Regions from separate parts of the Legionella nigrisilvae genome, predicted to be linked through region 1. Evidence: riboswitches for the same ligand, from Rfam matches in the RefSeq annotation. Region 1 holds a riboswitch; each other region holds the start of a gene.

Region 1 (7,512 bases):
GTACCCCTTTTCTCCTCACCATCCTTCCATAATGATAAGTTAAAATCCCAAACTACTGGGCCGGTATAATGATTGAGAATTTGCAGGTCCTCGGTAGAGAATCTCTCTTCAATTTTGATTGCAGCAGGCCGATTCTCGATTTGAAATCGCTGTGTTGGCAACAGACCCAAGCCGCGAAAAGTTTTTTTATCTGCTTCATTATCCGTGTTGCACCACACAACGCTCATAATGCGGTCTCCTGATGCCAAAATGGCGTATCGATTAAAGGGGTACACGATTGTGCCGTAATTCGTTCAGGCATAAGGCCTGCTTCAAAAGCAGAACGTCCTGCGATGACTGCATGTGAAAAAGCTTCAGCCATGGTTACTGGATGAATCGATGAGGCCACCGCGCTATTTAATAAGACCGCATCAAAACCTAATTCCAGAATCCGTGTGGCATGAGAAGGTTTCCCGATTCCTGCATCGACAATCAGAGTAATATCAGATAATCGTTGGCGTAAGGTCTCCAATGCAAAGGGGTTTAGCAAGCCTTTTCCAGAACCTATAGGAGCGGCCCAAGGCATCAAAATCCTACATCCGCAATCAACTAATCGCTGACATAAAACTAAATCCTCCGTACAATAAGGGAATACTTCAAATCCTCGTTTCACTAATTCAGTAGCCGCATGCAGCAATTCAAAAGGCTCGGGTTGTAAACTGTAATCATCTCCTATTACTTCCAATTTAATCCAGGAAGTTTGAAATAATTCACGTGCCATTTCGGCTGTAGTAATAGCAGTTTGTGCGTCACGACAGCCCGCAGTATTAGGCAGTATATGGCAACCCAAAGAACGTACAGTCTGCCAAAATAAATCTCCCCCCATATTACAAGGCATTTGCCGTTTTAAAGACACCGTAATTACGTTCGTTTTAGAGGCTCGAACAGCCTCGGTCATTACCTCAAGTGATGGATAGCCTGCTGTACCTAGAAGTAATCGACTTGTTAACGGTTTATCTGCTAAATACCACATACCCTATCCTCCCTGCATCGGAACAATTAAATCAATACGGTCTCCTTCACACAATATAGTGTTGGAAAACATAGGCTTAGGAACGAACTGATTATTTATTGCTATTGCTACATGCGCAGCAATACCTTCGATTTGCTCAAGTAGTTCCTGTAAGGTACAAGATGAATCAAGAGTGAAGGATTTATCATTTATAAAAATGATCATGAATAAGCCTCCCAAAGCTCAGGGTAACAAAGGTCTTTTTGATTGCTCTTTAGTCCACGTAAAATCTCTTCTACTAATGCCGGAGCAATTAAATATCCATGCCGATAGAGTCCATTAACAGCAATAAATTGTTGGGCATATCTTATACGTGGCTGATGGTGGACTAAAGTCGGACGGCAATGTGTTACTGTCTTAATTATCCGTGCTTCAGCAAAACCTCTATGCACGTAGTAGGCAGCAGTTAATAATTCAAGTGTTGTACGCACCGAAATAGGACTGGAGTCTTCTGTTTCTAATTCGCTGGCGCCGATAAGGTAATAAGAGTTAGGACGAGGTGCAATATAAATATTATATCGTGGATGCAAAAGACGTATCGGCCTGTTTAATTGAACATCCGGTGCATACAGCCAAAGAAGTTCACCACGAAGCCCACGTAAATTTGGAAAAGTACTTTTGGCTCCAAGCCCTCTGCAATCAAAAACAAAATCAAATGGATAAAGCGCTCCTCCTGTTTCTATCTTGCCTGGATGCACCCAAGAAACAAAACTATAATCTCGCCAGATAACACCGCACTGACAAAGATGTTTTTTAAGTTCCTGCAACAAGGTCTGATTATCAAGTTGTGCTTCTTTGGGAAAATAATAAGCCATTTTTAAATGATTCAGTTCTGGTTCCAGTTGACTTAGTTCATTTTGAGGGAGCAACTGATAACAGGAATCGCTTAATTTATTTACAATTCTGGAACTAAATTGCTGCCATTCTGCTTTATCTTGGGGATGATGCACTACAAGAGATCCTTTTTGGCAAAAATATACGGGCACCTCTAACTGATTTAGAATGGACTCCCATAAAACGTCAACTGACTCCATACCCAAATTAAAAATCATTTGGTCCGCCTTATCGAGTTCAGACATGGGTGACAAAAGTCCTGCTGCTGCATTACTGCAATTATTAAAAAATCCTTCTGCCTCGAATAATGTCACTTGCCAGCCTTCGTTTTTTAAACGTAAAGCTAATAAACATCCCATAACTCCAGCACCAACAACAGCAACGTTTTTCATTTAATGAATCACTTTTCAATATTACAGCCTGAGTGCAGCCGCACATAGGCTGCATCCTTAATTTCATTCACTAACACAACATGCAATGGGTTCTAGGTCAGAATGAGGAGTTTTAGGAAGGAACTCATTTGTATAACAAGAATTAACCGCAAAAGACTCATTGATAATTCCCAAATGCTTGCCGAACCGCTCTACCTTATTCCAATCACGCTCCACATTTAAAAGCGTGCGCGAGAAAAAAGGTAAACTACGGATGAAAATTGTATGGTACATAGGAGTTCTTAATTGAGGCTTTGCCCTACATAAAAGTTCATAGGCTTCGTCGGGATTTTCGGTGGTAAAGGCCGCACCACGTTGGGTGGCATTGAGAAATCCTTTAAGAAGTTCTGGTTTTTTTAACATGCGTTCTGGCACAATAAATTGAATGGAGCAAAAACAACAACAGCCTAATCCGGCAAGCTGATCGATACGCAGAAATACCGTTTCACCTCGTAAATGTTCTAACTCAACTTTCTGAAAATTAATAAAACCAATTCCTGTATCTATGAGGTCACGACAAATAGCATCAGTAACATTCATGCCGATGCGAACTGTTTCATAACTTGAAGGATCAATCCCAGCTAAAGTTGCCAAATTATCAATAATGATTTTGCCAAACTCACCAATATAACCAACTCGTTTACCAACAATATCCTGAAAAGATTGAATGCCACTGGATTTAAGGGCAATGAGTCCAGTAGGAGGTTCATCCAATAATGTACCAATTGAGGTAACAGCATAGCCTTTTGCACGAGCAGCTAAGGTATGAATCATAGCTTTGACCCCAAAATCAACATGCCCCATTCCCACAATTTCGGTTACATCGCTAGGATCGCTTGGCTCTAAAATCGCCAGCTTAATACCCTCCTGTTGATAATAACCTAACGCATGGGCAACAAAGATGGGGGTATGATAAGGGTTTGCATACCAATTAAGTAGTAAGGTAGTTCTCGTAGATAACGCGCTCATGCCATAGCTCCTTGTATTAATAAATAAAATAGGATGGCTAGAGGTATCGCGCTAAGACTTAATAGAAGAAAGAATCTGTATTCCGCGAGTCGTAAAACTTAACAGAGCCCCCATCATTTGGATACAAAGTACTCTGAAATTAACTGGCTTAAATAATACAGATTTAAGGCGTTCTTACGCTGGTATGAACCAGATCAAGTTCAACGGGTATTTCTCAGTCGTTAATAACGACACCCCGCGCCATCAAATTGTCCGTAATGCTATCGGGTATGGAAAAAACTGTCAAACATTATTAGATACCCCACTCATCCGCTTACGGACACTTTCTCTCCAAAAGGAAGCAGGGAACATAGCTCCCCACTCCCCTTCTCATGAAAATACATCTTTATGGCAGTGAGGGTTAAAGTGACGGGTTAAAGATCAACAACTAGAATCATAAATTTTGCACATAAAACACATTATGTTGAATCAAAAATCGCTGACATAATAAAGGAGTATGATGCAACAGATGGTGTAAATAAGCCCGGGTAAATTGTTGCGAGCATGTAGGACAAACACAGTTCGCATCGATCATTTCAAAGTCCATTGCTGCTTTTGAATCCATTAGGTCCACAGTGCCAGTGTGGCTGTACACTCTTCCTTGTGTAGCTGCTTGTGCTGGCTCATCCGTCTCAATAAATTCTATCCCCTGTTGAAGCAAGCCCTGGATTAACTCAGAATCAAAACAGCCCGCTACATAACGAGGGATATTGGCCCATTGGTCTAATTTTGCACCATTCGGTTCATTCAAAATTTTAAAATAAACCCCATGGGGTAGAATAACCGTATGCTTTTCTAAGTCATCACTATGAAGAAAGGGGATGATATCCTCATTCCAATTATCCCAAATTTGTGGAAAATCACGCATGATATTTTGGGGCAAGAGTATTGCGTTAGGCTTAAGATGCTTGATTAGTTCGATAAGTTCCTCAGCGGTCAATTTGATTCGAGAACCATCATAAGGAGACTTGAGAACATAAACTTTTTCTTTATTGGCAACAAGTGAGGCGGCATTGATTATCATCACCCCTGGACATGCCAGATAATGCGCTAAATTAGATATTTTTTTAAGTACATTTTGACCAGGCTTATACAACAAACTTTCTAAGGAATAAGATGCTGCGGTAACCTTTGCCTCTTGCCAATTGGCCGTTGTGAGGCACAAACCGGCCTCTGAAGTTAAAACAGGGATAAAATTTTGTATTGCAGCCAACATTCCTGATCTCCTGATTTACAGCAATAAACTGGTGTCGCCATAACTAAAAAACCTGTATCTTTTTTCAATTGCTTCCTGGTAAAGCATCATTGCTTGTTTATGGCCAATAAATGCTGAAACGAGCATTAATAAAGTAGACTCGGGCAAGTGAAAATTAGTCATTAATCCATCGCAAATCTTAAACTCATATCCTGGGTAAATAAAGATATCTGTGTCTTTATTACAGGGCGTCAGTGTTCCATTTTGTGCAGCACTCTCAAGACTACGCAAAGCGGTTGTACCTACTGCAATTACACGATTTCCAGCAGCCTTCGTGAGGTGTACTGCCTCACACAATTCAGCACTTATTGTAAAGTGCTCACTATGCATTTTATGATCTTTGATATTATCACATCGAACCGGTCTAAATGTTCCTGCTCCTACATGTAACGTAAGATAGGCTACACTAACTCCTCTTGAACGTATGCTTGATAATACGTGTTCATCAAAATGTAAACCTGCTGTGGGAGCTGCCACAGATCCTTCATATTTTGCATAAACGGTTTGATAACGATTCTGATCCAAAATTTCATCATTTCGGGTAATATAGGGGGGTAATGGAATATGTCCTATTCCATTTAATAAATTCAAGACATCCATATCAGTTTGACAAAGAAATAAATCATCATCTCGATCGATCACTTTAATTTCTTTATTCTGCTCTAACTTGATAATTGAGCCCGCCTTCAACGCTTTACTGGCTTTAATATGAGCGAGAAAAGTAGACTCGCTAGTAATCCGTTCAACCAATAACTCTACTTTTCCACCTGTAGTTTTATGGCCATAAAGTCTGGCTGGTATGACCTTGGAATCATTCATTACCAATAAATCGCCAGGATTTAAAAAATCTGCTATTTCACGAAACTGATAATGACCATATTCACCATTCTGTCGGTTATAGATTAAAAGACGTGAGTCACTGCGATTAGCCAATGGATACTGCGCAATGAGTTCTGGGGGTAAGTCAAAGTAAAAATCCTGTTTATTCATAGAGCAACCTGAAAATAAATTGCCGCTATTATACACGGATTACAAGCATTCATCATCCCCGATGAATAAAAGAATATTTACATTGTATTAGAGGTTCCCAGGATAATATAATTACTCTTTTTTTGCGCAATTGTAACCCTTCAATTTCAGCATCAAACAGTTTGTTGTGTTGAGTTTTTGTAATTGAGCTCGTTTTGTTCTAAAACCAAACGATTCTGTTTCATCTAGCTGCCCTATTAGAATAGTTTGCTCTGGAATTCTCCTCATACGGGAAAATGGCTCTATAGAGCATTCCTTTAGAGGGGGAAAGAATTTTATTCTGATCGGAGTAGGGATTTTATTTTAGTTTTTGGGTTCAACCACGAACCCAAAAACTGCAATCTAGTTTTAATTAGGGAAATTCACGCAAGTAATATCACTTGGTCGCTATTTTTTTATATTATAGCTAGTAAAAGAGGTCTGTGAATCTAAGAGATGAAGATCGGGCAATTCAGTAGAATCAGCTAACACATTTTTATAATGAATCGGATTTCTTTCGTTCCTTGAGGTCGCAGTATTTCCAGGTGTAAACACATTACCCATATCCGAATAAGAACCTGTTATACCCATACTTTCGCCCTGTTTTTCAGAACTTGGAGAGATTGATGAACGAGTTCTCATTGCTGCTTTAACTCCCATTCCAGCCAACCCACCGATGAGCAAAAATGGTGACCAGAGAACTGCACCTACAGATTTTATAATTCCTTTAAAAGTTAATCCATCATCATTAACCACTCGCGATTTAATCATCTCGAACACATTTTTATTGCTGTCGTAACATTCTTTAGCACTAGAGTATATAGAGACCAAACCTAAAGCCCCATATAAAACAAGTCCACCAAGCCCAAAAGTTGCCAGATTCAAACCAAGTGCACCTGCAGCACCCGCTCCTGCAATTCCTGCGGTAGTTGAGGCTGCAGTAAATCCCATAGTAAGCTTGAATATTAGTGCAATGATAAAAATAGGAAGAAGCACCAAACTACCTACGAGTACTACTCCAGGACCACCAGAATAGTAATGCTGACGATAAGGGGAAGGAGAAACTACTGCAATTTGAGGACGCCGGGATGTCACCTGAACAGTAGGGCTATAAGGGGTAGTGACCACTGGCGGGTACAATGGGGTACGCGAAGCGTGATTGTGATGATGGGAGCCCCCTGAATGAACACCAGTAACTTGATTATGGTGATGATGGTTTTTATATGACACTTTATTCTCCTTTTTCTTTTTATTAAATTCCAAAATTTGAAGCAAGAAGTATAAAAAAGAAAACTTAAGGTTTTATTAATAAGACCCATGAACCTTTACAAAAAAATTACATTTCTTTACAAAGATCATATGATGACTAATAGAAAAACAGCTAGTATCCAAATTAAACCGCTCGCAACATAAGGATGTTCATATCCTTTAAAATTTTTTCTTCGGTAGAACACATCAAAAATAAGTACCGGGACAACGGAAAGAAAAGTTAGCATAAATACCAAAACTAATGAGACCGCCCCCTTCTGAAAAGGCATTATACGCACTATTAAATTTAATACATCTTGTAATAGTTCATGAGCGTAAAATATTCCCCATAAAACCCAAAAATTATAAGTATAGAGGAGCCAGGAGGCAGCAAACATGGGTATAATTAATTTGGCACCTTTTATAGCAAAGAGTTTGTTAAAGGCTTTGATAAATTCTTCTGAAAAGAACACTATAATTGAACTTAACAGAACAACCAAAGCTAATGTTACTAACATTTATCTGTTCCCTTTCTCAACATCTTCTAATACCTCCCAACGTTCATAAAGTTGGGTTAATAACATTTCATCTTCAGCCAATCCTTGATTAATTTTTGCAATCATCTGAGCATCTTGTTGGTAAAATTTAGGATCAGCCATTTTTAAATGTAACTCTGC
Region 2 (7,512 bases), on a different contig from region 1:
ATCTGCGTCTTTTCCATACCCTTTAATTCCTGCTACCCCTTTAAAATACCAGTAACGTTCTTGTTGATAGGGGTTTTTAGCTTTGTCGTATGCAATATTATTGCAACGATGAACATTAAAGATTTTTGTCTGGTTCTTGCCAAAATCTGCGACCAGAGTGCCCTGCATTAATGCCGCTTCTAGATCATCTCGGTTAAAATAAGCCAAAACAGGAACATTCTTATTCGTCAATGCACCTTTTAATATAGCTTGCTTCCCATAGTGGAAACGTGTCAATTCGGGTTTTGCATCGGCCTCTTCAACTGTTAATGATTCCTCATCTCGAGGAAGTCCGTACAGAGCAAATGGATAGGCTGCGCTAGGCTGGGTTGATGCCTTTGCACGGTGTACATAATATTTGGTCATTAAAATTTTATCTTGGGGCAAATGAGCAAGAAGTGATTTTTTTCTCTTCAAAGGTTTCGCTTGTTCCAGATCAGGATACCAGCGAACGAAATCAAAATGTTTTTTTATAAACGCAGGATTGTTCAATTCGTTTTGGTGTTGGCAAATGAATATTAAAGTGGCTTTGACTCGTGCTACGGGTACAGGGAAAACAGTACCCTCATGAATAACACGTGAATCATAATGGTTGCCCTTATTTAAATAAGCCAGGGTTTCTTTAGCAGTTGAACATAATGCAGCTCCGTTGATCTCATACTGACTGGCCGAAGATGGTTCCGCCGGTACAAAATGAGGAGCAGCAAAAACTTGAAGATTTACTAATAATCCATAAAAGAAAATTTTAATTTTCATTCTTTACAATAAGTACGTGTGAAAACAAAATGATACCACATGCACCTCTTGAAATTCTAAGAATTACATAAGAAGAACTTTATACATCCTGGATTATGAATTTAATCAGAGTCTTCCTTGGGTAAATAACGTGCAGACTAGGCAGCTTCTGCCTCACGCAATCCTGAGTCATCCGATTCGGCTGTTAGACGATTAAAATGCCAAGAACTATAAAGCGCACCAAGTCCACAAACAATTAAACCTAAAGGCAAGGCATTTAGCGTTTGCATTAGCAAATAGGCACTTATGATTGTTAAAACCGATGAGCCAAACATACGCACGGTATGGATTATAGCCAGTGCAAGTCCGGTATTTTCTTTATAATCTGCGAGCATGATGGACATGGTAGCAGGAGCAGCTAAGCTAATTCCTAAATTACAAATTAATGCAAAAGATAGAGCATACAAATTGAATTCATAAAAAGCTGCGCACACTAACATCGCAAACCCACCAATAATAATAAACCAAGCTCCAAGATAAATAGTCGATGCCATGCTGAAATATTTACGAAGCCAAATACCTAAATAGTTGCCCACAATTATATTTAAGCCATTAATAATAAAAATAATACCGTATACCAAAGGGGAAAACCCAAATTGATCAATAATAATATAGGACGAATTAATCACCGAAAGCATTACGGCTGCGAAACTAAACATCATAATAAAAGAACCACTCCAAAGAGTGGGAGATGGAATGATCTCTTGGTAGGCTTTAATTACTTTATTAACCATAAAAGATTCTTGAGGTTGTTTCCAAAAAGGAGACTCAAACAATCCTTTACGCGATTGCAGTAATAGTGTTATTCCAATTACCGCCATTAATATGAAATTAGCCTGCCAACCATAATAGGTAAAAATCAGTGAACCCAATACCGGAGCAAGAATAGGTGATATTGAAACAATCATCGAAACATAGGACAGAACCTTAGCTCGCTCTATGGTATCCTCAAAATCCCGAGATATTGAAAAAGCAATCAAATTCGCACAACACAAAGCAAATCCTTGTAAGGCGCGTCCCAGAATGAGTACATAGATATTCGTTGCAAAAGCACAGATTAAACTGGCAAGAACAGCAAGGAACAAGCTGCCTGGTAACAAACGGCGTCGTCCAAAATGATCGATTAATGGTCCCCAGATCAATTGGGTCACACCAAACACAAGCAAATAAATACTTAAGGTTAATTGACTTAAGCTATGAGTGGTACCAAAAACATTAGTGATATAAGGCAGCGAAGGTTGATAAAGGTCAAAGGTAAGTAAGGAAAAGGCTGATAATAATCCAATTAGCAAAATCGAAGTTCGTGGTTGGGACATAATATTCATTTTAAAAAAGAAAGCGGGCCATTATAGTAAAATCTCGCTATTTTTGCTCTAAGTTTAAGAAAAAATTTGGGACCTTCGGCCATGATTTCTTGAGGCTTTGATAAGCGCAGCAAGACCTAAGACATCCCGAATGTTACGGGAGATGGTAGCAAAATTCCCAAGGGTATGCTGCGCCTCCTAGCGCTATTTCCAATTAACCTTTACGAATCAAATAATTACTCCCAGCATGAATTACTTTTTTCATCCGATTATCTTCTTCTGGGTTAGGTTGACATGCTTTAAAGGAGTCTTTTAGTGAGGCTACACTAATAGGTAAGACAGGACGACTATCGGTTTCTAAATAACCTTCTTTATTCTTAAAAATAGTAAAATGGTCCGAGGCAAATTCTTCACATTCGCTTAACGTTTCATCCTGACAAATCGAAAATTTAATCGATCGTTCCACACGGTAAGACTCACCTACTTCATCCGCAAACACCATATCACCATATACTATGCTATGCCGGGTTCCACAAAAATAATAGCCATATTTATATTGACCATTCTCTGTAACATCAGTTCGAATATATCGTCCATCTCCTTGAGTAAGCCCATTGAGTGTCACAATATGGCGGACTTCCTCTTTGGGACCACTTTCCGCAATGGCTCCACCCGTTAGGGCCAATCCCATGATTAACAATGTAATTCTTTTCATTTTTATTCCTTATCTGAAAAAACATCCTCAAGGAACCAGTCTTTAAGGATCAATGATCTACTCTAATATCAATTTGGAGGAAAAAATTTTTACCAAACTGACATCGTGGTCTCATTATCCTAAGAAAAAATCACTTTGAACAGATAAAAAAATATTGCTTTTTGATTAAACGAAAGTCAAGTTGAGCACAATAGTACGAAATCAAAACCTTTTGCACAAAGAGTCTCGGTGTATACCTACAACGAAAACGCACGTATTCTAAATAGACCTTCAGCATTCGCATGATTCATGTTAGAATGATTTTTGTACATTGGGGGTGCCCGTTAATGGCTGAGAGGAATTAAACCAACCCTTTGAACCTGATCTCATTCGTCTGAGCGGAGGAAAATGTGTCTATTGTTATGCTCTCAGGTATGATTGCTTTTATTACTTCCTTTATTGGTTTATTACCCCAAATTATCAAATCGTTAAAAACCCGATCAACCCAAGATCTCTCCATGATTATGCTGATTAATTACCTCATTTGTTCAGTAGCTTGGATCATATATGGAAGTAGCACCGACTCATTTTTTGTAACCAGCTCTAATGTAGTGGGTTTAATTGTCAGTTTGCTCCTTATTTTATTAAAAAGACATTATGATACACGATGTAATTAATTTAACTGGGTATCAATCCATTTTATGCCTCAATGGAAATTTACCTGATTCATCTTTTTTCATTGCGATGAATTTGCCAATTATTGCAGCTGATGGCGCGGCAAATAGTTTATTTGAACAGGGAATTCGTCCTCAATTAATCACTGGGGACTTAGATTCAGTCCATCCAGCTCTTCTGAAAAACCACCCTTTTCTTCATATCCCGGATCAAAGCAGGAGTGATTATCAAAAAGCCCTGGGTTATTTAAAAGACCAGGATTTATTACCCGCTATTGTGGTTGGGGTAAATGGGGGACATTTGGATCATGTACTAAATAACATGAATATCTTTATGGGGACCAACTGTCTTTTATATGCACCACCGATAAGGGGATTTGTGCTGAATGCACAATCCAAGATTAATCTTTCCTTGCCAGTCCATACAAAAATTTCATTAATGGGAATACCAGAAGCAATCCTCTCTTCAATTGGTCTGCGATGGGAGCTCAATAATACTCATCTTTCATTTCCAGGACAAACCTCATGTTTTAATCGAGCTCAAACACCTGATATTGTTTTGGAGGTTCATCATGGTTCAGTTTTAGTTTTGGTTTATGAACAAATGATCGAGGATGCAGCACTATCATTCCGATAGACTCCATCTCGATGATGTTTCATTGAATACATCATAAAGCATGAACTAATTCTACAGTTCCTATTTAATTAACTACAATTGAGCAACTATCACCTTTAGTAATTAAAGTGACAATACTATCTTTAGTTAGAACTTGGGATCCGCATAGCACGTCGGGACCAAAGGCCGAATTTTTCCTAAATCCAAACACATATTCTCTATTTGCCGGCCCTTTTCCTTCATAATACTTTCCTCGAGCTCCTACTTTTTTACCATCTACAGTATATCCTAATGCAGCAGCTGTCTTTTCATTCGTTTTGACATGCACTCGAATCGTATCATGGGCAAGGGCTTGAATTGAAAAAGAAAGAATGACAAGACCACTCAAATTTTTTATGGAATTTCTTATCATAATAAACACTCCTTGTTTATGAACTTTTAATATACCTCATTTAATGAATTAAATTATAGATAAAAATATTATGGCCTCTCTTCAGCTTTTTTTCTAATAAAACGACGAAGCTCAAGAAAAACAAATATTCTTATCTTTCAACGAATACTAGTGAAAACTTAGAAGATCTTCTTGAATTCCAAACTAGATACACTATGATAAATATATGCTCTTATTGATTATTTTATTGCCCGCATAACCAAAGGAAAACTGGAGTCCATTGCGATATATGCACAAAAGTTAAGGATCTAGATTATGTTAGGTCGGTTGAGATTTTTCAGAGGTCGTGTATCTGCAAATGACATTTATTCTACCATTCATGAGGTTCACTCCTCACATAGACCCAACCTTCTGACAGGAAGCTTATCTGGTAATCTTTGGCGCCATGATAGTATCCACGAAACAATAATTAAAGTAACTACTCCCAAGGAATATCTAGATTTACAGAAAACGGCAATTAGTAATTTCGAACGTTGGAAAAAATTAAAACCTGTGGCTTCTTCGGTTGACCCGAAAGTTGAAGTCCAATATCAGGATTGGGGAAGTGCCACGTTAACAGCAACCAAAAAAAATGCGGTAATTTACACCGTATTGAATATGGCAAATTCTCGATATCCCGGAGGTGCTGTCCTAGAAGGTGGGAGTGCTCAAGAAGAAAATATGTGGCACCGAAGTTCATGTTTACTTTCATTGATGGATAAAATCGTCAAACTCGATAAGACTTCAAACCTGTTTATATATACTGAAGAAGGAGCCTCATTAGTAGAAGCTAGAAAAAGGATGACCCAACTCGAGTACGATATTGTAAAAGCACGTTGTCCTACATTAGATACTGCAGATATTTATAAAACCCTCCATAGTGCAGAACCTAGAATATGTTTTAGAGGTCCGGAAGTATTGCTGCCTTCGACGGTAGATGACTATGGAGGATCTGGACTTACATCCAGTCCAGAATTAAGTTATGCGTTTCTCCCTTCAGAGAGTATTTTTTCTTTTTATGAATTAAGATCCGCTGCGCCCGAGCACTTTGCTGAATCGCAATCACAAGAGCCTAGTGTATTAAAAGAACATAGAGAAGATTTACGCCGACGAATTGCGGCTCAACTGGATACCTTAATCCTTGTGGGACAAACCCATGCAGTTCTGGGTGCCTGGGGTTGTGGCGCTTTTAAAAATGAGCCTGAACTTGTAGCAGAGACCTATGCCGAAGAAATCGAAAAAAGAGCCGATTTTTTTCAACATCTACTTTTTCCCATAATTAATACCAATTCCCATTCCAATAATTATGAGGTATTCGAAAAAATACTTAATGGGATGAAGCTTAGCCCCTCAGCCAATAATAGTTTTAAAATGTAAGATGGATACAACTATTCTTTGATTACTTTTTAGCCCAAGAGTTTCCGCTCAGTAACGCTCAGTAAATAATTGTTCTTAAAATACTTTTTTATTAAATATGTGATTTAAATATTGTTTAATTTATAATGTGGCGCGAGGAATAATTTTTTTGGATCACGAATTAGGAGTACTAATAATGTCTTATGAAAAGCAACAACAAACCCCCTCACAATCTGTATCTACGTACAACCTTTTGAACTGGCTCACTGTCTATCGTGGCTACAATGCCATCATTGCAACTTTAGTTATGGTTCAGTATCTTACTAATCCAGATGCCTCAGCAATTGAATATCTTCCCGACGTGGCAATTCACGCATTAGAAGCAATCGCCCCTAACTCATATAACAATTTGGGTATAGGTGGTAATGTTGGCCGAGGAATACAAGCAGGAATCGCCTTTTTTTCAGGTAACTCTACAATTCCCAGGATTGCAAACGCTGTTGATGTCTTTAACCATGGAGTGAATGTTTATCATCGTTTGTCATGATATGCAAAATAAATCCTATGGCATCACTGAAAGTTCCTCATTGGAACTAATCGATTAAATTATTTGTTTCATCTCACTTCATTCATCGTTTACATGCTACTTCATGTGCATGTAAACGTTAGTATTTGCAATTATTATGCTTCCAGTTTTATGGTTCTATGTCTTACTCAAAACTTGATTCTCAATGAAGGGGTGGATACCGTATGAGTCTTGCCTCATGAGTCACTCCTGTTAAAGCTTAGCCCATGGGTTCTTATGAATAGCCCGGGAGTTTTGTCTCCCGGGCTAGGTTAATGTGACTAATGAGTGGTTTCTTTGGTTTTTCCAAACAACCAATCCATACTGACCTCGAGCTCATTAGCAACTTTTTGCATGGAGGTAGAGTCCAAAGCGATGACTCCATGTAAAAGAGCTTCAATTTTAAATTTAGGTAATTGGAACAACTTAGAGCACACTTGTACGCGTTCTGTCATTAAGGCAGGAACTCCAAGCTCATCAAGTTCCCGATTTAAACGTTCAGTTAGTTTCTTGTTTGACATGGTAGTCTCCTCTTGACTTTTTATCAGTGTAAAACACATAAGCTTAAGGATTGATTAACACGGAAAACTTTATATAAAAAAATTAAATTAAATGAAATCCAAAAATTTTAAGGCCTATAGATCTCTCTTTAAACGCCTTGCCCTAAGTTTATTCTTTGAGATGGGATTGAATTGCCAGCTAATTTTTATCTCAAGATGCCTTATGTTTTTTTACACTTACATATAAACGGAGTACGTAGAGCAAATTTTGTTTTTTTGCGGTTCAATCTCAAGTTTGAGAAATTTCTTACACGAATATGAGATAAAAAGGCAATGCTAATTTAAAACATTTTGTTATGCTTACTACAACGAGGAATGACAGTGGATGTCTTAAAAGGAATTTATAGCATCATGGAAGACGCTATACCACAAGGATGTGGTTACTCTCCTCGTTGTAGTCTGCATGTAAGTCTGGTTATGCGCCCATTAATCAGACTTACTCCCATTTCTTTACCTCCTATTTCAATGTATTTCTCATG
Region 3 (7,512 bases), on a different contig from region 1:
GCTTTAGTTTGGGCCTCAGTTAGATCATCCTTACCATCTATTCCGCCTATATTTTCAATGCCGATCGCATAATGGTTCAATCCAATAACATGTCTTGCCATCCAGTGTTCTGGCATGAGCTGATAAATACTTCCATCACGATCAACTAAAAAATGACTTGAGACATTCAAGGTACCCGGCAATTCTTTAATACGGGGTGAGTTCTGTGGGAACGTAGGCGAATCAAAAACACGAAAAGTCGCCTTGAGCGTAGAAATACATGTCCAATGCAAGACGATCATTTTCGGTTCAATTTCAATTGAATTAGAGTCAATCCCATAATGAGCTAATTGATATTGGCGTGTTAAAGCAATTCGTTGTTTATTAAATTGGATAGGTTTCTGATGGATAACTTGCGGATCATAACACGAAAATGCATGGGCCAAAGAGTTTAAAAACAATGAGCAGAATATGAAAGTTTTCATTTTTTCAACACCATAAAGTAGGCAGCCACATAATCGGGCAAATGACGAGCTGCTTGGGTGAACTCCTCTCTCCCCGCATAACTCCCTGCTAGAAAATCAACTTGGTATAAATTGTTTTGGAATGCACCACCTGTATCTGCAAAAATACCAGCTCGGGTCACCACTTTACCTGTTCGATCGGGGTATTGTATCAACAACAGTTTCCCTAAACCAAAATGTTCAAGATCTGCGGCAAAAGTGACCTCTGGATTTACTGTAATTTTATGATCTGCGTCTTTTCCATACCCTTTAATTCCTGCTACCCCTTTAAAATACCAGTAACGTTCTTGTTGATAGGGGTTTTTAGCTTTGTCGTATGCAATATTATTGCAACGATGAACATTAAAGATTTTTGTCTGGTTCTTGCCAAAATCTGCGACCAGAGTGCCCTGCATTAATGCCGCTTCTAGATCATCTCGGTTAAAATAAGCCAAAACAGGAACATTCTTATTCGTCAATGCACCTTTTAATATAGCTTGCTTCCCATAGTGGAAACGTGTCAATTCGGGTTTTGCATCGGCCTCTTCAACTGTTAATGATTCCTCATCTCGAGGAAGTCCGTACAGAGCAAATGGATAGGCTGCGCTAGGCTGGGTTGATGCCTTTGCACGGTGTACATAATATTTGGTCATTAAAATTTTATCTTGGGGCAAATGAGCAAGAAGTGATTTTTTTCTCTTCAAAGGTTTCGCTTGTTCCAGATCAGGATACCAGCGAACGAAATCAAAATGTTTTTTTATAAACGCAGGATTGTTCAATTCGTTTTGGTGTTGGCAAATGAATATTAAAGTGGCTTTGACTCGTGCTACGGGTACAGGGAAAACAGTACCCTCATGAATAACACGTGAATCATAATGGTTGCCCTTATTTAAATAAGCCAGGGTTTCTTTAGCAGTTGAACATAATGCAGCTCCGTTGATCTCATACTGACTGGCCGAAGATGGTTCCGCCGGTACAAAATGAGGAGCAGCAAAAACTTGAAGATTTACTAATAATCCATAAAAGAAAATTTTAATTTTCATTCTTTACAATAAGTACGTGTGAAAACAAAATGATACCACATGCACCTCTTGAAATTCTAAGAATTACATAAGAAGAACTTTATACATCCTGGATTATGAATTTAATCAGAGTCTTCCTTGGGTAAATAACGTGCAGACTAGGCAGCTTCTGCCTCACGCAATCCTGAGTCATCCGATTCGGCTGTTAGACGATTAAAATGCCAAGAACTATAAAGCGCACCAAGTCCACAAACAATTAAACCTAAAGGCAAGGCATTTAGCGTTTGCATTAGCAAATAGGCACTTATGATTGTTAAAACCGATGAGCCAAACATACGCACGGTATGGATTATAGCCAGTGCAAGTCCGGTATTTTCTTTATAATCTGCGAGCATGATGGACATGGTAGCAGGAGCAGCTAAGCTAATTCCTAAATTACAAATTAATGCAAAAGATAGAGCATACAAATTGAATTCATAAAAAGCTGCGCACACTAACATCGCAAACCCACCAATAATAATAAACCAAGCTCCAAGATAAATAGTCGATGCCATGCTGAAATATTTACGAAGCCAAATACCTAAATAGTTGCCCACAATTATATTTAAGCCATTAATAATAAAAATAATACCGTATACCAAAGGGGAAAACCCAAATTGATCAATAATAATATAGGACGAATTAATCACCGAAAGCATTACGGCTGCGAAACTAAACATCATAATAAAAGAACCACTCCAAAGAGTGGGAGATGGAATGATCTCTTGGTAGGCTTTAATTACTTTATTAACCATAAAAGATTCTTGAGGTTGTTTCCAAAAAGGAGACTCAAACAATCCTTTACGCGATTGCAGTAATAGTGTTATTCCAATTACCGCCATTAATATGAAATTAGCCTGCCAACCATAATAGGTAAAAATCAGTGAACCCAATACCGGAGCAAGAATAGGTGATATTGAAACAATCATCGAAACATAGGACAGAACCTTAGCTCGCTCTATGGTATCCTCAAAATCCCGAGATATTGAAAAAGCAATCAAATTCGCACAACACAAAGCAAATCCTTGTAAGGCGCGTCCCAGAATGAGTACATAGATATTCGTTGCAAAAGCACAGATTAAACTGGCAAGAACAGCAAGGAACAAGCTGCCTGGTAACAAACGGCGTCGTCCAAAATGATCGATTAATGGTCCCCAGATCAATTGGGTCACACCAAACACAAGCAAATAAATACTTAAGGTTAATTGACTTAAGCTATGAGTGGTACCAAAAACATTAGTGATATAAGGCAGCGAAGGTTGATAAAGGTCAAAGGTAAGTAAGGAAAAGGCTGATAATAATCCAATTAGCAAAATCGAAGTTCGTGGTTGGGACATAATATTCATTTTAAAAAAGAAAGCGGGCCATTATAGTAAAATCTCGCTATTTTTGCTCTAAGTTTAAGAAAAAATTTGGGACCTTCGGCCATGATTTCTTGAGGCTTTGATAAGCGCAGCAAGACCTAAGACATCCCGAATGTTACGGGAGATGGTAGCAAAATTCCCAAGGGTATGCTGCGCCTCCTAGCGCTATTTCCAATTAACCTTTACGAATCAAATAATTACTCCCAGCATGAATTACTTTTTTCATCCGATTATCTTCTTCTGGGTTAGGTTGACATGCTTTAAAGGAGTCTTTTAGTGAGGCTACACTAATAGGTAAGACAGGACGACTATCGGTTTCTAAATAACCTTCTTTATTCTTAAAAATAGTAAAATGGTCCGAGGCAAATTCTTCACATTCGCTTAACGTTTCATCCTGACAAATCGAAAATTTAATCGATCGTTCCACACGGTAAGACTCACCTACTTCATCCGCAAACACCATATCACCATATACTATGCTATGCCGGGTTCCACAAAAATAATAGCCATATTTATATTGACCATTCTCTGTAACATCAGTTCGAATATATCGTCCATCTCCTTGAGTAAGCCCATTGAGTGTCACAATATGGCGGACTTCCTCTTTGGGACCACTTTCCGCAATGGCTCCACCCGTTAGGGCCAATCCCATGATTAACAATGTAATTCTTTTCATTTTTATTCCTTATCTGAAAAAACATCCTCAAGGAACCAGTCTTTAAGGATCAATGATCTACTCTAATATCAATTTGGAGGAAAAAATTTTTACCAAACTGACATCGTGGTCTCATTATCCTAAGAAAAAATCACTTTGAACAGATAAAAAAATATTGCTTTTTGATTAAACGAAAGTCAAGTTGAGCACAATAGTACGAAATCAAAACCTTTTGCACAAAGAGTCTCGGTGTATACCTACAACGAAAACGCACGTATTCTAAATAGACCTTCAGCATTCGCATGATTCATGTTAGAATGATTTTTGTACATTGGGGGTGCCCGTTAATGGCTGAGAGGAATTAAACCAACCCTTTGAACCTGATCTCATTCGTCTGAGCGGAGGAAAATGTGTCTATTGTTATGCTCTCAGGTATGATTGCTTTTATTACTTCCTTTATTGGTTTATTACCCCAAATTATCAAATCGTTAAAAACCCGATCAACCCAAGATCTCTCCATGATTATGCTGATTAATTACCTCATTTGTTCAGTAGCTTGGATCATATATGGAAGTAGCACCGACTCATTTTTTGTAACCAGCTCTAATGTAGTGGGTTTAATTGTCAGTTTGCTCCTTATTTTATTAAAAAGACATTATGATACACGATGTAATTAATTTAACTGGGTATCAATCCATTTTATGCCTCAATGGAAATTTACCTGATTCATCTTTTTTCATTGCGATGAATTTGCCAATTATTGCAGCTGATGGCGCGGCAAATAGTTTATTTGAACAGGGAATTCGTCCTCAATTAATCACTGGGGACTTAGATTCAGTCCATCCAGCTCTTCTGAAAAACCACCCTTTTCTTCATATCCCGGATCAAAGCAGGAGTGATTATCAAAAAGCCCTGGGTTATTTAAAAGACCAGGATTTATTACCCGCTATTGTGGTTGGGGTAAATGGGGGACATTTGGATCATGTACTAAATAACATGAATATCTTTATGGGGACCAACTGTCTTTTATATGCACCACCGATAAGGGGATTTGTGCTGAATGCACAATCCAAGATTAATCTTTCCTTGCCAGTCCATACAAAAATTTCATTAATGGGAATACCAGAAGCAATCCTCTCTTCAATTGGTCTGCGATGGGAGCTCAATAATACTCATCTTTCATTTCCAGGACAAACCTCATGTTTTAATCGAGCTCAAACACCTGATATTGTTTTGGAGGTTCATCATGGTTCAGTTTTAGTTTTGGTTTATGAACAAATGATCGAGGATGCAGCACTATCATTCCGATAGACTCCATCTCGATGATGTTTCATTGAATACATCATAAAGCATGAACTAATTCTACAGTTCCTATTTAATTAACTACAATTGAGCAACTATCACCTTTAGTAATTAAAGTGACAATACTATCTTTAGTTAGAACTTGGGATCCGCATAGCACGTCGGGACCAAAGGCCGAATTTTTCCTAAATCCAAACACATATTCTCTATTTGCCGGCCCTTTTCCTTCATAATACTTTCCTCGAGCTCCTACTTTTTTACCATCTACAGTATATCCTAATGCAGCAGCTGTCTTTTCATTCGTTTTGACATGCACTCGAATCGTATCATGGGCAAGGGCTTGAATTGAAAAAGAAAGAATGACAAGACCACTCAAATTTTTTATGGAATTTCTTATCATAATAAACACTCCTTGTTTATGAACTTTTAATATACCTCATTTAATGAATTAAATTATAGATAAAAATATTATGGCCTCTCTTCAGCTTTTTTTCTAATAAAACGACGAAGCTCAAGAAAAACAAATATTCTTATCTTTCAACGAATACTAGTGAAAACTTAGAAGATCTTCTTGAATTCCAAACTAGATACACTATGATAAATATATGCTCTTATTGATTATTTTATTGCCCGCATAACCAAAGGAAAACTGGAGTCCATTGCGATATATGCACAAAAGTTAAGGATCTAGATTATGTTAGGTCGGTTGAGATTTTTCAGAGGTCGTGTATCTGCAAATGACATTTATTCTACCATTCATGAGGTTCACTCCTCACATAGACCCAACCTTCTGACAGGAAGCTTATCTGGTAATCTTTGGCGCCATGATAGTATCCACGAAACAATAATTAAAGTAACTACTCCCAAGGAATATCTAGATTTACAGAAAACGGCAATTAGTAATTTCGAACGTTGGAAAAAATTAAAACCTGTGGCTTCTTCGGTTGACCCGAAAGTTGAAGTCCAATATCAGGATTGGGGAAGTGCCACGTTAACAGCAACCAAAAAAAATGCGGTAATTTACACCGTATTGAATATGGCAAATTCTCGATATCCCGGAGGTGCTGTCCTAGAAGGTGGGAGTGCTCAAGAAGAAAATATGTGGCACCGAAGTTCATGTTTACTTTCATTGATGGATAAAATCGTCAAACTCGATAAGACTTCAAACCTGTTTATATATACTGAAGAAGGAGCCTCATTAGTAGAAGCTAGAAAAAGGATGACCCAACTCGAGTACGATATTGTAAAAGCACGTTGTCCTACATTAGATACTGCAGATATTTATAAAACCCTCCATAGTGCAGAACCTAGAATATGTTTTAGAGGTCCGGAAGTATTGCTGCCTTCGACGGTAGATGACTATGGAGGATCTGGACTTACATCCAGTCCAGAATTAAGTTATGCGTTTCTCCCTTCAGAGAGTATTTTTTCTTTTTATGAATTAAGATCCGCTGCGCCCGAGCACTTTGCTGAATCGCAATCACAAGAGCCTAGTGTATTAAAAGAACATAGAGAAGATTTACGCCGACGAATTGCGGCTCAACTGGATACCTTAATCCTTGTGGGACAAACCCATGCAGTTCTGGGTGCCTGGGGTTGTGGCGCTTTTAAAAATGAGCCTGAACTTGTAGCAGAGACCTATGCCGAAGAAATCGAAAAAAGAGCCGATTTTTTTCAACATCTACTTTTTCCCATAATTAATACCAATTCCCATTCCAATAATTATGAGGTATTCGAAAAAATACTTAATGGGATGAAGCTTAGCCCCTCAGCCAATAATAGTTTTAAAATGTAAGATGGATACAACTATTCTTTGATTACTTTTTAGCCCAAGAGTTTCCGCTCAGTAACGCTCAGTAAATAATTGTTCTTAAAATACTTTTTTATTAAATATGTGATTTAAATATTGTTTAATTTATAATGTGGCGCGAGGAATAATTTTTTTGGATCACGAATTAGGAGTACTAATAATGTCTTATGAAAAGCAACAACAAACCCCCTCACAATCTGTATCTACGTACAACCTTTTGAACTGGCTCACTGTCTATCGTGGCTACAATGCCATCATTGCAACTTTAGTTATGGTTCAGTATCTTACTAATCCAGATGCCTCAGCAATTGAATATCTTCCCGACGTGGCAATTCACGCATTAGAAGCAATCGCCCCTAACTCATATAACAATTTGGGTATAGGTGGTAATGTTGGCCGAGGAATACAAGCAGGAATCGCCTTTTTTTCAGGTAACTCTACAATTCCCAGGATTGCAAACGCTGTTGATGTCTTTAACCATGGAGTGAATGTTTATCATCGTTTGTCATGATATGCAAAATAAATCCTATGGCATCACTGAAAGTTCCTCATTGGAACTAATCGATTAAATTATTTGTTTCATCTCACTTCATTCATCGTTTACATGCTACTTCATGTGCATGTAAACGTTAGTATTTGCAATTATTATGCTTCCAGTTTTATGGTTCTATGTCTTACTCAAAACTTGATTCTCAATGAAGGGGTGGATACCGTATGAGTCTTGCCTCATGAGTCACTCCTGTTAAAGCTTAGCCCATGGGTTCTTATGAATAGCCCGGGAGTTTTGTCTCCCGGGCTAGGTTAATGTGACTAATGAGTGGTTTCTTTGGTTTTTCCA
Region 4 (7,512 bases), on a different contig from region 1:
GTAATCGACTTGTTAACGGTTTATCTGCTAAATACCACATACCCTATCCTCCCTGCATCGGAACAATTAAATCAATACGGTCTCCTTCACACAATATAGTGTTGGAAAACATAGGCTTAGGAACGAACTGATTATTTATTGCTATTGCTACATGCGCAGCAATACCTTCGATTTGCTCAAGTAGTTCCTGTAAGGTACAAGATGAATCAAGAGTGAAGGATTTATCATTTATAAAAATGATCATGAATAAGCCTCCCAAAGCTCAGGGTAACAAAGGTCTTTTTGATTGCTCTTTAGTCCACGTAAAATCTCTTCTACTAATGCCGGAGCAATTAAATATCCATGCCGATAGAGTCCATTAACAGCAATAAATTGTTGGGCATATCTTATACGTGGCTGATGGTGGACTAAAGTCGGACGGCAATGTGTTACTGTCTTAATTATCCGTGCTTCAGCAAAACCTCTATGCACGTAGTAGGCAGCAGTTAATAATTCAAGTGTTGTACGCACCGAAATAGGACTGGAGTCTTCTGTTTCTAATTCGCTGGCGCCGATAAGGTAATAAGAGTTAGGACGAGGTGCAATATAAATATTATATCGTGGATGCAAAAGACGTATCGGCCTGTTTAATTGAACATCCGGTGCATACAGCCAAAGAAGTTCACCACGAAGCCCACGTAAATTTGGAAAAGTACTTTTGGCTCCAAGCCCTCTGCAATCAAAAACAAAATCAAATGGATAAAGCGCTCCTCCTGTTTCTATCTTGCCTGGATGCACCCAAGAAACAAAACTATAATCTCGCCAGATAACACCGCACTGACAAAGATGTTTTTTAAGTTCCTGCAACAAGGTCTGATTATCAAGTTGTGCTTCTTTGGGAAAATAATAAGCCATTTTTAAATGATTCAGTTCTGGTTCCAGTTGACTTAGTTCATTTTGAGGGAGCAACTGATAACAGGAATCGCTTAATTTATTTACAATTCTGGAACTAAATTGCTGCCATTCTGCTTTATCTTGGGGATGATGCACTACAAGAGATCCTTTTTGGCAAAAATATACGGGCACCTCTAACTGATTTAGAATGGACTCCCATAAAACGTCAACTGACTCCATACCCAAATTAAAAATCATTTGGTCCGCCTTATCGAGTTCAGACATGGGTGACAAAAGTCCTGCTGCTGCATTACTGCAATTATTAAAAAATCCTTCTGCCTCGAATAATGTCACTTGCCAGCCTTCGTTTTTTAAACGTAAAGCTAATAAACATCCCATAACTCCAGCACCAACAACAGCAACGTTTTTCATTTAATGAATCACTTTTCAATATTACAGCCTGAGTGCAGCCGCACATAGGCTGCATCCTTAATTTCATTCACTAACACAACATGCAATGGGTTCTAGGTCAGAATGAGGAGTTTTAGGAAGGAACTCATTTGTATAACAAGAATTAACCGCAAAAGACTCATTGATAATTCCCAAATGCTTGCCGAACCGCTCTACCTTATTCCAATCACGCTCCACATTTAAAAGCGTGCGCGAGAAAAAAGGTAAACTACGGATGAAAATTGTATGGTACATAGGAGTTCTTAATTGAGGCTTTGCCCTACATAAAAGTTCATAGGCTTCGTCGGGATTTTCGGTGGTAAAGGCCGCACCACGTTGGGTGGCATTGAGAAATCCTTTAAGAAGTTCTGGTTTTTTTAACATGCGTTCTGGCACAATAAATTGAATGGAGCAAAAACAACAACAGCCTAATCCGGCAAGCTGATCGATACGCAGAAATACCGTTTCACCTCGTAAATGTTCTAACTCAACTTTCTGAAAATTAATAAAACCAATTCCTGTATCTATGAGGTCACGACAAATAGCATCAGTAACATTCATGCCGATGCGAACTGTTTCATAACTTGAAGGATCAATCCCAGCTAAAGTTGCCAAATTATCAATAATGATTTTGCCAAACTCACCAATATAACCAACTCGTTTACCAACAATATCCTGAAAAGATTGAATGCCACTGGATTTAAGGGCAATGAGTCCAGTAGGAGGTTCATCCAATAATGTACCAATTGAGGTAACAGCATAGCCTTTTGCACGAGCAGCTAAGGTATGAATCATAGCTTTGACCCCAAAATCAACATGCCCCATTCCCACAATTTCGGTTACATCGCTAGGATCGCTTGGCTCTAAAATCGCCAGCTTAATACCCTCCTGTTGATAATAACCTAACGCATGGGCAACAAAGATGGGGGTATGATAAGGGTTTGCATACCAATTAAGTAGTAAGGTAGTTCTCGTAGATAACGCGCTCATGCCATAGCTCCTTGTATTAATAAATAAAATAGGATGGCTAGAGGTATCGCGCTAAGACTTAATAGAAGAAAGAATCTGTATTCCGCGAGTCGTAAAACTTAACAGAGCCCCCATCATTTGGATACAAAGTACTCTGAAATTAACTGGCTTAAATAATACAGATTTAAGGCGTTCTTACGCTGGTATGAACCAGATCAAGTTCAACGGGTATTTCTCAGTCGTTAATAACGACACCCCGCGCCATCAAATTGTCCGTAATGCTATCGGGTATGGAAAAAACTGTCAAACATTATTAGATACCCCACTCATCCGCTTACGGACACTTTCTCTCCAAAAGGAAGCAGGGAACATAGCTCCCCACTCCCCTTCTCATGAAAATACATCTTTATGGCAGTGAGGGTTAAAGTGACGGGTTAAAGATCAACAACTAGAATCATAAATTTTGCACATAAAACACATTATGTTGAATCAAAAATCGCTGACATAATAAAGGAGTATGATGCAACAGATGGTGTAAATAAGCCCGGGTAAATTGTTGCGAGCATGTAGGACAAACACAGTTCGCATCGATCATTTCAAAGTCCATTGCTGCTTTTGAATCCATTAGGTCCACAGTGCCAGTGTGGCTGTACACTCTTCCTTGTGTAGCTGCTTGTGCTGGCTCATCCGTCTCAATAAATTCTATCCCCTGTTGAAGCAAGCCCTGGATTAACTCAGAATCAAAACAGCCCGCTACATAACGAGGGATATTGGCCCATTGGTCTAATTTTGCACCATTCGGTTCATTCAAAATTTTAAAATAAACCCCATGGGGTAGAATAACCGTATGCTTTTCTAAGTCATCACTATGAAGAAAGGGGATGATATCCTCATTCCAATTATCCCAAATTTGTGGAAAATCACGCATGATATTTTGGGGCAAGAGTATTGCGTTAGGCTTAAGATGCTTGATTAGTTCGATAAGTTCCTCAGCGGTCAATTTGATTCGAGAACCATCATAAGGAGACTTGAGAACATAAACTTTTTCTTTATTGGCAACAAGTGAGGCGGCATTGATTATCATCACCCCTGGACATGCCAGATAATGCGCTAAATTAGATATTTTTTTAAGTACATTTTGACCAGGCTTATACAACAAACTTTCTAAGGAATAAGATGCTGCGGTAACCTTTGCCTCTTGCCAATTGGCCGTTGTGAGGCACAAACCGGCCTCTGAAGTTAAAACAGGGATAAAATTTTGTATTGCAGCCAACATTCCTGATCTCCTGATTTACAGCAATAAACTGGTGTCGCCATAACTAAAAAACCTGTATCTTTTTTCAATTGCTTCCTGGTAAAGCATCATTGCTTGTTTATGGCCAATAAATGCTGAAACGAGCATTAATAAAGTAGACTCGGGCAAGTGAAAATTAGTCATTAATCCATCGCAAATCTTAAACTCATATCCTGGGTAAATAAAGATATCTGTGTCTTTATTACAGGGCGTCAGTGTTCCATTTTGTGCAGCACTCTCAAGACTACGCAAAGCGGTTGTACCTACTGCAATTACACGATTTCCAGCAGCCTTCGTGAGGTGTACTGCCTCACACAATTCAGCACTTATTGTAAAGTGCTCACTATGCATTTTATGATCTTTGATATTATCACATCGAACCGGTCTAAATGTTCCTGCTCCTACATGTAACGTAAGATAGGCTACACTAACTCCTCTTGAACGTATGCTTGATAATACGTGTTCATCAAAATGTAAACCTGCTGTGGGAGCTGCCACAGATCCTTCATATTTTGCATAAACGGTTTGATAACGATTCTGATCCAAAATTTCATCATTTCGGGTAATATAGGGGGGTAATGGAATATGTCCTATTCCATTTAATAAATTCAAGACATCCATATCAGTTTGACAAAGAAATAAATCATCATCTCGATCGATCACTTTAATTTCTTTATTCTGCTCTAACTTGATAATTGAGCCCGCCTTCAACGCTTTACTGGCTTTAATATGAGCGAGAAAAGTAGACTCGCTAGTAATCCGTTCAACCAATAACTCTACTTTTCCACCTGTAGTTTTATGGCCATAAAGTCTGGCTGGTATGACCTTGGAATCATTCATTACCAATAAATCGCCAGGATTTAAAAAATCTGCTATTTCACGAAACTGATAATGACCATATTCACCATTCTGTCGGTTATAGATTAAAAGACGTGAGTCACTGCGATTAGCCAATGGATACTGCGCAATGAGTTCTGGGGGTAAGTCAAAGTAAAAATCCTGTTTATTCATAGAGCAACCTGAAAATAAATTGCCGCTATTATACACGGATTACAAGCATTCATCATCCCCGATGAATAAAAGAATATTTACATTGTATTAGAGGTTCCCAGGATAATATAATTACTCTTTTTTTGCGCAATTGTAACCCTTCAATTTCAGCATCAAACAGTTTGTTGTGTTGAGTTTTTGTAATTGAGCTCGTTTTGTTCTAAAACCAAACGATTCTGTTTCATCTAGCTGCCCTATTAGAATAGTTTGCTCTGGAATTCTCCTCATACGGGAAAATGGCTCTATAGAGCATTCCTTTAGAGGGGGAAAGAATTTTATTCTGATCGGAGTAGGGATTTTATTTTAGTTTTTGGGTTCAACCACGAACCCAAAAACTGCAATCTAGTTTTAATTAGGGAAATTCACGCAAGTAATATCACTTGGTCGCTATTTTTTTATATTATAGCTAGTAAAAGAGGTCTGTGAATCTAAGAGATGAAGATCGGGCAATTCAGTAGAATCAGCTAACACATTTTTATAATGAATCGGATTTCTTTCGTTCCTTGAGGTCGCAGTATTTCCAGGTGTAAACACATTACCCATATCCGAATAAGAACCTGTTATACCCATACTTTCGCCCTGTTTTTCAGAACTTGGAGAGATTGATGAACGAGTTCTCATTGCTGCTTTAACTCCCATTCCAGCCAACCCACCGATGAGCAAAAATGGTGACCAGAGAACTGCACCTACAGATTTTATAATTCCTTTAAAAGTTAATCCATCATCATTAACCACTCGCGATTTAATCATCTCGAACACATTTTTATTGCTGTCGTAACATTCTTTAGCACTAGAGTATATAGAGACCAAACCTAAAGCCCCATATAAAACAAGTCCACCAAGCCCAAAAGTTGCCAGATTCAAACCAAGTGCACCTGCAGCACCCGCTCCTGCAATTCCTGCGGTAGTTGAGGCTGCAGTAAATCCCATAGTAAGCTTGAATATTAGTGCAATGATAAAAATAGGAAGAAGCACCAAACTACCTACGAGTACTACTCCAGGACCACCAGAATAGTAATGCTGACGATAAGGGGAAGGAGAAACTACTGCAATTTGAGGACGCCGGGATGTCACCTGAACAGTAGGGCTATAAGGGGTAGTGACCACTGGCGGGTACAATGGGGTACGCGAAGCGTGATTGTGATGATGGGAGCCCCCTGAATGAACACCAGTAACTTGATTATGGTGATGATGGTTTTTATATGACACTTTATTCTCCTTTTTCTTTTTATTAAATTCCAAAATTTGAAGCAAGAAGTATAAAAAAGAAAACTTAAGGTTTTATTAATAAGACCCATGAACCTTTACAAAAAAATTACATTTCTTTACAAAGATCATATGATGACTAATAGAAAAACAGCTAGTATCCAAATTAAACCGCTCGCAACATAAGGATGTTCATATCCTTTAAAATTTTTTCTTCGGTAGAACACATCAAAAATAAGTACCGGGACAACGGAAAGAAAAGTTAGCATAAATACCAAAACTAATGAGACCGCCCCCTTCTGAAAAGGCATTATACGCACTATTAAATTTAATACATCTTGTAATAGTTCATGAGCGTAAAATATTCCCCATAAAACCCAAAAATTATAAGTATAGAGGAGCCAGGAGGCAGCAAACATGGGTATAATTAATTTGGCACCTTTTATAGCAAAGAGTTTGTTAAAGGCTTTGATAAATTCTTCTGAAAAGAACACTATAATTGAACTTAACAGAACAACCAAAGCTAATGTTACTAACATTTATCTGTTCCCTTTCTCAACATCTTCTAATACCTCCCAACGTTCATAAAGTTGGGTTAATAACATTTCATCTTCAGCCAATCCTTGATTAATTTTTGCAATCATCTGAGCATCTTGTTGGTAAAATTTAGGATCAGCCATTTTTAAATGTAACTCTGCTATTTTTGCTTCCAATAACTCTATTTTCTGGGGTAATTGCGCAAGCTCTCGTTGCTCATTGAAACTTAATTTATTTGTTGGCGTAGTTCGTTTGACACTCGGTGCTTTTGTTGCCTGATCACGCTGTTGTTGTTTCTTATGCATTTTATATTCATCATAACCCCCAACAAACTCTTTAAATTGCCCTGCTTCCTCATAAACCAGAACACTGGTAACCACCTGATTAATAAAAGCCCTATCGTGGCTAATTAATATTAATGTTCCAGGGTACTCCCCTAACATGTCTTCTAGAAGTTCTAATGTTTCAATATCTAAATCATTAGTGGGTTCATCCATCACGAGCAGATTAACTGGTTTTGCAAAGAGTTTTGCGAGTAATAACCTATTTCTTTCTCCACCAGAAAGGACCGAAACTGGTTGATTAAACCGCTCGGATGAAAATAAAAATTCACGCAAGTAACTGGCCACATGCTTTTGTTTGCCGTTAATTGTTACATAATCGGCCCCATCACCCACATTAAACATGACGGTTTGATCTTCATGTAATTGCCGACGTAGTTGATCAAAATAAGCAACGCTCAGGGACGTACCAAGTTTTATCTCGCCAGAGTCTGGCTGCAGCTCTCCAAGCAATAGTCGTACTAAAGTCGTTTTACCACACCCGTTAGGGCCAATTATTCCCAGTTTATCGCCTCGAGTCAGCAATAAGGAAAAATCACGTAAAATCGTTTTATCTCCTAGGGTGTAATTAACATGGTTTGCTTCAATCACGACCGAACCTGAACGAGTTACATCAAGGGTGAATGCTTTAACCTTCCCCACTTGATTTCGACGTGCTTTATATTCTTCACGCAATGCTTTCAAGGCACGAACTCGCCCTTCATTTCGAGTACGCCGTGCTTTGATTCCTGTACGAATCCATACCTCCTCCTCGGCTAGCTTTTTATCAAATAAATTATTTTGCTTTTGTTC

What was found. Region 1 has a riboswitch for thiamine pyrophosphate ahead of ACWTE2_RS26505 (ABC transporter substrate-binding protein). Riboswitches for the same ligand answer to the same signal wherever they lie in the genome.
Positions count from the first base shown of each region.
Region 2: linked by a shared signal. The riboswitch ahead of ACWTE2_RS05450 (SemiSWEET family sugar transporter) and the one ahead of ACWTE2_RS26505 (ABC transporter substrate-binding protein) in region 1 are both predicted to bind thiamine pyrophosphate.
Region 3: linked by a shared signal. The riboswitch ahead of ACWTE2_RS22720 (SemiSWEET family sugar transporter) and the one ahead of ACWTE2_RS26505 (ABC transporter substrate-binding protein) in region 1 are both predicted to bind thiamine pyrophosphate.
Region 4: linked by a shared signal. The riboswitch ahead of ACWTE2_RS09225 (ABC transporter substrate-binding protein) and the one ahead of ACWTE2_RS26505 (ABC transporter substrate-binding protein) in region 1 are both predicted to bind thiamine pyrophosphate.

Region 1 covers NZ_CDRUGZ020000041.1:101,783-109,294, forward strand. Annotated here, with positions in the region: gene thiE (thiamine phosphate synthase) at 1-227, opposite strand, end outside; gene ACWTE2_RS26490 (thiazole synthase) at 224-1,012, opposite strand; gene thiS (sulfur carrier protein ThiS) at 1,016-1,216, opposite strand; gene ACWTE2_RS26500 (FAD-dependent oxidoreductase) at 1,213-2,277, opposite strand; gene ACWTE2_RS26505 (ABC transporter substrate-binding protein) at 2,341-3,285, opposite strand; TPP riboswitch at 3,440-3,533, opposite strand; gene ACWTE2_RS26510 (tRNA-guanine transglycosylase) at 3,719-4,540, opposite strand; gene queA (tRNA preQ1(34) S-adenosylmethionine ribosyltransferase-isomerase QueA) at 4,556-5,569, opposite strand; gene ACWTE2_RS26520 (hypothetical protein) at 5,996-6,817, opposite strand; gene ACWTE2_RS26525 (hypothetical protein) at 6,943-7,353, opposite strand; gene ACWTE2_RS26530 (ATP-binding cassette domain-containing protein) at 7,354-7,512, opposite strand, start outside.
Region 2 covers NZ_CDRUGZ020000019.1:71,387-78,898, forward strand. Annotated here, with positions in the region: gene ACWTE2_RS05435 (hypothetical protein) at 1-795, opposite strand, end outside; gene ACWTE2_RS05440 (multidrug effflux MFS transporter) at 933-2,150, opposite strand; gene ACWTE2_RS05445 (hypothetical protein) at 2,353-2,853, opposite strand; TPP riboswitch at 3,156-3,256, shown strand; gene ACWTE2_RS05450 (SemiSWEET family sugar transporter) at 3,243-3,509, shown strand; gene ACWTE2_RS05455 (thiamine diphosphokinase) at 3,490-4,143, shown strand; gene ACWTE2_RS05460 (hypothetical protein) at 4,208-4,534, opposite strand; gene ACWTE2_RS05465 (poly(ADP-ribose) glycohydrolase domain-containing protein) at 4,829-5,929, shown strand; gene ACWTE2_RS05470 (hypothetical protein) at 6,105-6,455, shown strand; gene ACWTE2_RS05475 (hypothetical protein) at 6,755-6,994, opposite strand.
Region 3 covers NZ_CDRUGZ020000038.1:70,657-78,168, forward strand. Annotated here, with positions in the region: gene ACWTE2_RS22700 (N-acetylmuramoyl-L-alanine amidase) at 1-464, opposite strand, end outside; gene ACWTE2_RS22705 (hypothetical protein) at 461-1,525, opposite strand; gene ACWTE2_RS22710 (multidrug effflux MFS transporter) at 1,663-2,880, opposite strand; gene ACWTE2_RS22715 (hypothetical protein) at 3,083-3,583, opposite strand; TPP riboswitch at 3,886-3,986, shown strand; gene ACWTE2_RS22720 (SemiSWEET family sugar transporter) at 3,973-4,239, shown strand; gene ACWTE2_RS22725 (thiamine diphosphokinase) at 4,220-4,873, shown strand; gene ACWTE2_RS22730 (hypothetical protein) at 4,938-5,264, opposite strand; gene ACWTE2_RS22735 (poly(ADP-ribose) glycohydrolase domain-containing protein) at 5,559-6,659, shown strand; gene ACWTE2_RS22740 (hypothetical protein) at 6,835-7,185, shown strand; gene ACWTE2_RS22745 (hypothetical protein) at 7,485-7,512, opposite strand, start outside.
Region 4 covers NZ_CDRUGZ020000020.1:102,755-110,266, forward strand. Annotated here, with positions in the region: gene ACWTE2_RS09210 (thiazole synthase) at 1-40, opposite strand, end outside; gene thiS (sulfur carrier protein ThiS) at 44-244, opposite strand; gene ACWTE2_RS09220 (FAD-dependent oxidoreductase) at 241-1,305, opposite strand; gene ACWTE2_RS09225 (ABC transporter substrate-binding protein) at 1,369-2,313, opposite strand; TPP riboswitch at 2,468-2,561, opposite strand; gene ACWTE2_RS09230 (tRNA-guanine transglycosylase) at 2,747-3,568, opposite strand; gene queA (tRNA preQ1(34) S-adenosylmethionine ribosyltransferase-isomerase QueA) at 3,584-4,597, opposite strand; gene ACWTE2_RS09240 (hypothetical protein) at 5,024-5,845, opposite strand; gene ACWTE2_RS09245 (hypothetical protein) at 5,971-6,381, opposite strand; gene ACWTE2_RS09250 (ATP-binding cassette domain-containing protein) at 6,382-7,512, opposite strand, start outside.